3 regions of the Metapseudomonas furukawaii genome follow, and region 3 is predicted to be linked to each of the others. Evidence: predicted binding sites of a transcription regulator. Region 3 holds the regulator's gene; each other region holds the start of a gene.
What was found. Region 3 encodes LexA, which represses DNA repair genes until DNA is damaged. Its sites were predicted from a motif close to CTGTNTNNNNANACAG; they were not measured.

Region 1 (2,242 bases), 1.6 Mb from region 3:
AAACGCTTGAACTAACAGATGGGGCCCCGAGGGCGAATTTCAAGCCTGCTCGTCGATCGACGGCGGCGTAGCGCTCGGCGCCTTGCTGACCACCACCATGGCGGGGCGCAGCAGGCGGCCATTGAGCAGGTAGCCCTTCTGGAACACCTTGAGCACGCTGCCCGGCTCCACATGGGTGCTCTCTTCCATGGCCATGGCCTGATGGTGTTCCGGATTGAATGGCGTGCCGTGGGGGTCCACCGCTTCCACCTGGAAACGCTTCAGGGTGTCGTGGAACAGCTTGAGGGTCAGTTCCATGCCCTCGCGCACCGGCTTGATGGCCTCGTCGGTAGCGCTGGTCATTTCCAGGCCACGCTCCAGGCTGTCGACCACCGGCAGCAGATCATTGGCGAACCTTTCCAGGGCGAACTTGTGCGCCTTCTCCACATCCTGCTCGGCGCGGCGGCGAATGTTCTGCAGCTCGGCCACAGCGCGCAGCGACTGATCCTGGGCCGCGGCCAGCTGCTCTTCCAGCACCTGGACGCGAGCGGCGAGGTCGTCACCGGAAGCGGTTTCGGCTGCGGAATTCGCGTCGGGGGTCTGGGTATCCAGGGTCTGTTCGTCGGCCATGCCTTCCTCCTCATAAAAGACAGCTGCGGGAAAGACCCGCTGATCTGTCCGCCTATATGGGGTCGCAATTTGTCGCTTCAAGGGGGAGAGGCAATTGTCAGCCAGAAAACAAACACTGTATAAATAGCCAGCCATCTCAGCGCGGGAGTCGCACCATGCTGGTCCACCTGTCGATCCACAACTACGCCATCGTCGAGCACCTTGACCTGGAGCTCGAAGCCGGCATGAGCGTGATCACCGGCGAAACCGGTGCCGGCAAATCCATCATGCTCGATGCCCTGGGCCTGGCCCTGGGCGACCGCGCCGACAGCGGCGCAGTCAGGCCCGGCGCCGACAAGGCCGATATCCTCGCCAGCTTCGATGTCAGCGGCATCGCCGAGGCCCGCGACTGGCTCGACGAACGCGACCTGGAACAGGACGGCCCCTGCATCCTGCGCCGGGTCATCACGGCCGAAGGCCGCTCCCGCGCCTACATCAACGGCACGCCCTGCCCCCTCGGCGACCTCAAGAGCCTGGGCGAATTGCTGATCGACATCCACAGCCAGCATGAGCACCAGTCCCTGCTCAAGACCGACACCCATCGCCGCCTGCTGGACGAGTTCGCCGGCGCCAGTGAGCTCGCTCGCCAGGTCCAACTGGCGGCGCAGCGCTGGCGACAGACACGCCAGGAGCTGGAGCGGATATCCCGCTCCGGAGATGAACAACGCGCCCGCCACCAACTGCTCAGCTACCAGCTCGAAGAACTGGAGAACCTGGCCCTGGGCGAGAATGAACTGGAGCGACTGGAGCAGGAGCACAAGAACCTGACCAACGCCGGTAGCCTGCTGGGCGCCTGCCGCCAGGTGATCGACATGTGCAGCGAGAGCGATGCCGGCAATGTACTGAGTGCGCTCACCGCCAGCCTCAACCGCCTGACCGCCTTCCACACCCAGCCTGGCGCCCTGGCGGAAGCGGTCAACCTGCTTTCGAGCGCGCAGATCCAGGTCGAGGAGGCCGTCGGCGAACTGAACCGCTTCATCGATCATTTCGATGCCGACCCCGCGCGCCAGCAGGCCCTGGAGGAGCGACTCGACGCCATCTACACCCTCGCCCGCAAGCACCGGGTCCAGCCCAATGACCTTGGTGAGTTGCAGCAACGGCTGCTGGAAGAACTGGAAGCCCTGAACGCCGACGACGAAGCCGCCGAGCGCCTGGGCGACGAGCTGGCCGCCTACGAGCGTCACTACCGGGAAAAGGCCGAAGAACTCAGCCTCCTGCGCAATGACGCCGCCGCACGACTGGCCGGGGCGGTGGAGACCGAGATGCAGCGCCTGGGCATGCCCGGCGGCCGCTTCAGCATCCAGCTCAGCCGCAGTGAGGCCTGCGAGCCCCAGCACTTCGGCCTGGAACAGGTGGAGTTCCTCGTCAGCGCCAACCCGGGGCAACCCCTCAAGACCCTGGCACGTGTCGCTTCCGGCGGCGAACTGTCGCGCATCAGCCTGGCCATCCAGGTGATCACCGCCCAGACCTCGCGCGTTCCGACGCTGGTCTTCGACGAAGTGGATGTCGGCATCGGCGGCCCCACCGCCGAAGTGGTCGGGCAATTGCTACGCCGCCTGGGCGAACGCGGCCAGGTGCTCACCGTCACCCACCT
Region 2 (2,242 bases), 1.0 Mb from region 3:
ATCCAGGTGCCGCAGCACCTCGGCGGGAAAGCGCCGGGCCAGGGTCTGCCGGGGCATCGCCAGCACCTGTCCCAAGGCTCGCAGGCCCATGCGCTGGAAGGCGGTGGCGACGTCACGATCCAGGCCGGCGCGCTCCACCGGCAGGCGCCCCAGGGCCTTGCGCAGCTCCGCCGGGGTCGCCAGCGCCAGGCCGTCCGCGGCATTGGCCAGCACCCGCGCCGCCGCCGGGTTGGGCGCGGCGACGATGCGATGACGAAAGCCCAGCCCTTCCAGCTCCCGGCGCAAGCGCGCCTCGAAGCGCGGCCAGGGCCCGAACAGGCCGAGACTGGATTCCACCTCCAGCAGCAGGCAGCGCGGGTAGCGCCGGCTGACCTGGGAACTGAAGCCATAGCCCCAGGCCGCCAGCAGCTGTTCGGCCCGCTCGACCTGGGCCGGGTCGTACTCCACCTGGGCGAAATCGCGGGTCAGCGCATGGGCGGCGGTGAGGGACTGGCCAGGGCGCAGCCCCAAGCTTCGGGCCGCCGGATTCAGCGCCCGCAGCACCCGCCGCTGGGGCGTGCCGGTGACCAGCGCCAGGGGCGCCTCGGGGTCGGGATGCCCTCGCAGCACGCTATCCAGCGCCAACTGCGGGAGCAGTATGCAAGCCCAGCGCATGGGGGATTCACCGGGCCAGCGCGATGGGCCTGGCGGGCGGCAGGCCGCCCCGGCACTTGAGCACCCTCAGGCGCGCCGGCGCCCCCTCCACGGCAATGCGCAAGGCCGCCGGCGAAGGGTTCAGGGACGCCTCCAGGGGGCGAAAGGCAAAGGCCAGGGTCTGTCCGGTCTCGGCGGCCACCTGCAAGCGCCGCAGGGCCCGGTCGTCGGCCTGCTGCGGCCAGCAGAGCACCGCGCCACAACTGCCGGAACGCAGGCACTGCTCCGCCGCCCAAAGGGCGTCGCGGCCACTGGCCTGCACCAGGGCCAGGGCGCGCAGGTCCACCCCCGCCGCCTGCCAGGCCTGTGGATAAGGGATATGCGGCGGCGCCACCAGCACCACCCGCTCGCCGCTGCCGGTGAGCCGCGCCAGGGTCGGCCAGAGCAGGCTCAGCTCACCCAGCCCGACGGCGGCGGCGAGGATCTCGCTCAGGGCCGCCTCGGGCCAGCCGCCACCGGGCAGCGCCCGATCCAGCTCGGCCAGACCGGTGGGCTGGTCGCTGCCGCCCGGCTGCGATACGGGCTGGCCTTTCCACACCCGCCGCTCGTTGAGCAGGGCGTCGAGGGCGACCACCGCGCCCATCAGGCCCGCCCATCGCCAGAGAAGAAAAACGGCAGCCCCCGAAGGGGACTGCCGAAAGGGCCAGGAACAATCATCAAGGCCATTGGGGGAAATCCTACGAATACTGTATTTATATACAGTAAATATCAGTGCATTCCCCACGTCAATTCGGACTGGACTGACGGCTCAGCCCAAGACCCTTTCGGCCTCCTGCAACTGCGCCAGCAATGCCGCACGCGCCTCGTCCCGCAACCTGATGGCCGCCGACCAGTCCCTGCCGCCCGCCTGAAGCGGGTCGCAGACATGGACCTGCACGGCCCCGCGATGGGGGAACCACTGGCCGTCACGCAGGATCTCGCGGGTGCCGCGAATGGCCACCGGCAAGAGCGGTACGCCGGTGTTCGCGGCCAGCACGAAGGCGCCCATGCGGAAAGGCCGCAAGCCAGGCTCGCGGGTGAAGGTGCCCTCCGGGAAGAACACCAGGGACTGGCCGGCGCGCAACGCCTCGCCCAGGGCGTCGCTGTCGGCGACGCTGCGCTCGAGGTCGAAGCGCTCGACGAACCGGGCTCCCAGCCGGCGCAGGAACAGGCCGGCGAACCACTGGCCGGCCAACTCGCGCTTGGCGACGAAGGCGAAGTGCGACGGCAGGACCGCGCAGAGGACCACGCCATCCAGGTAACTGGCATGGTTGACGGCCAGCACGCTCGCCCCCCTGGCCGACAAGCGGTCCCGCCCCTCGACGCCGAGGGGAATGCCGGCCAGGCGCAGGAAGGTCCTCGCGGCCTGCCGGGTGATGGCGCGGCAGCCGCGCTGGCTCGGACACAGGACGACAGCCAGCCAGGTCAGGGACGCGAAGGGCCAGAACAGCAGGGCGGCATAGAGCGCGTAGCACCAGCCCCCGAGGCTGCGCCAGGCCCGTCCCAGATAGCCGCGCAACGCCTGCAGGGACAGCCGCAGCAGTTGTCGCCAGGGCGCCAGGTGCGGCCG
Region 3 (2,242 bases):
GCACCCGCCAGAACAGCTCCAGCGGCGGAACCCTTGGAGCGGACTCGTTCACCAGCAGCATGTAGCGACGAAACACCTTGCCATAAACCTCTTCGAGGTACTTGCGCAGGTGGCCCTGGCTCTGACTGAATGCAAGCCCGAGCAGGCGCATGAAGATGGACAGGTCATTGCCGCTGCGAGGCTTTACCGCCAGTGCTTGTTCGACGAGCATCTCCAGCAGTTCTTCGAGCGTAGCCTTGCTCTCGGACTTGGACTGGCGCCGGTCCAGCTCGCGCTCCAGACTCTGGCAGAACGGTCCGAGGAAACGCGAGAAGACCGCCTGGATAAGCGCTTTTTTCGAGCCGAAGTGATAGTTCACTGCAGCCAGGTTGACCCCGGCCTTGCTGGTGATCAGGCGCAGTGACGTTTCGGCGAAGCCCTTTTCCGCGAACAGCTGTTCCGCTGCATCCAGAATGCGTTCAACGGTTTCCGACTGGGCCATGGCTCCTCCGCCTGACAAACACTTGTTTGAAACATACGTTTCAGCCTATCCGCTTGTCAAGCCGCGCACACCACTATCTGACGGGTCAGTCATCGCCTCCCCTCGCCCCCTCCGAGCACCGCACGAATCGGCTCTCCGCGAAGCCGCCTCGCATCCCGGAAAAAGAAGAATTGCCAAGGGCGGATCACTGTATATAATCCCAGTCACTGTATAAAAAGACAGAGCGCCGCCATGCTGAAACTGACGCCCCGCCAAGCCGAGATTCTCGCATTCATCAAGCGCTGCCTTGAAGACAATGGCTTTCCGCCCACTCGCGCGGAGATCGCCCAGGAACTCGGATTCAAGTCACCCAATGCCGCCGAAGAGCATCTCAAGGCCCTCGCCCGCAAGGGCGCCATCGAGATGACCCCCGGCGCCTCTCGCGGCATCCGCGTCCCCGGGTTCGAGCCCGGCGCCAACGACGATGACGGACTGCCCGTCATCGGCCGAGTGGCTGCCGGCGCCCCCATCCTCGCCCAGCAGAACATTGAGGAATCCTGCCGCATCAACCCTGACTTCTTCCATCCCCGCGCCGACTACCTGCTTCGCGTGCGCGGCATGTCGATGAAGGACATCGGCATCTACGACGGTGACCTGCTTGCCGTTCATAGCACACGGGAGGCTCGCAACGGCCAGATCGTAGTCGCCCGCCTGGGGGACGAAGTCACAGTTAAGCGCTTCAAGCGCGACGGTGACAGGGTTTGGCTGATAGCCGAAAACTCGGAATTCGCCCCCATCGAGGTGAACCTCGATGAACAGGACCTGGTGATCGAAGGTTTGAGTGTCGGCGTGATTCGCCGCTAAAGGAGGCCTCATGCAGTTCCCGCAGTCCCTTGCTCGGTCCCAGCTCCCCCTGTTCCACGATGCCATCCTGGCAAATCCCGTGGCCCCGCTGCTGACCGATGTGGTGGAAGAGCCCCACCAGGAAGAACCGGAAGTCTTCAGTGAACTCGCATTGCGCGGCGCAAGCGGGCACTGCAGGCATATGCTGGCCTCGGTACTTCGGGAGCTGAGCGACGAGCCGGATGCCCGCTGGCTGACACTGGTCGGTGCACCTGCAGGCCTGAGCCGTGACTGGCTGCGAGACTCCGGCCTAAACCGCGAGCGCATCCTCATCCTGCAACCTCGCGGCCAGCAAAGCGCACTGGAGCTGGCATGCGAAGCGCTGCGCCTGGGACGCAGCCACACCGTTGTCAGCTGGCTTCAACTGGGGCAGCGAGCCAAACGCCAACTGGCCCAGGCTGCGCGCGAAGGAAGCGCGCAGAGCCTGAACATTCTGCTGGGTTGAAAGTATTCAGGGCACCGGAAAAATCCGAACCCCTGACTTCAGACGGTAACCGGATCGCCGTAGGATCCGACTTCAAGGCTCAGTGCAGGACGCGCGGACCGTCTTGATGGTCCATGTCACCTTCGGCCAGACGGCCAGCCATCTGGACGCCGACGTTCAGCATGGCCTTGGCGACTTCCAGGTGATGCCCCTGAAGAAAAGCTTTGGCGTCGGAGGAAAAGTCCAGTGTCACCAGCGCCTCCTCGTCCTCGGCCCGGCGCAAGATAATGCGCCCGTCAGGCAGCTCGACTATTTCCAGAAAGGACGTAGGCATAGGTTTATCTCTCCACGAAAGGCGACCATTGTAACAGCGAGCCGCCAGCACGCCCTAGCCCGCCGATCAAATCAGCATTCGCTGAGGGTTTCCCGGAAGCGCAACGCCAGGGATTTAAGGT

Region 1: the regulator LexA is predicted to act here: its motif matches at 725-740, upstream of recN (DNA repair protein RecN).
Region 2: the regulator LexA is predicted to act here: its motif matches at 1,380-1,395, upstream of imuA (translesion DNA synthesis-associated protein ImuA).

Annotation. Positions count from the first base shown of each region.
Region 1 is NZ_AP014862.1:5,331,815-5,334,056, forward strand. Features, by position in the region: gene grpE (nucleotide exchange factor GrpE) at 40-609, opposite strand; gene recN (DNA repair protein RecN) at 765-2,242, shown strand, end outside.
Region 2 is NZ_AP014862.1:4,735,091-4,737,332, forward strand. Features, by position in the region: gene KF707C_RS21765 (Y-family DNA polymerase) at 1-654, opposite strand, end outside; gene imuA (translesion DNA synthesis-associated protein ImuA) at 662-1,276, opposite strand; gene KF707C_RS21775 (AMP-binding protein) at 1,442-2,242, opposite strand, start outside.
Region 3 is NZ_AP014862.1:3,733,899-3,736,140, forward strand. Features, by position in the region: gene KF707C_RS17390 (TetR/AcrR family transcriptional regulator) at 1-481, opposite strand, end outside; gene lexA (transcriptional repressor LexA) at 713-1,324, shown strand; gene sulA (SOS-induced cell division inhibitor SulA) at 1,335-1,808, shown strand; gene KF707C_RS17405 (hypothetical protein) at 1,888-2,121, opposite strand; gene KF707C_RS17410 (DUF6586 family protein) at 2,193-2,242, opposite strand, start outside.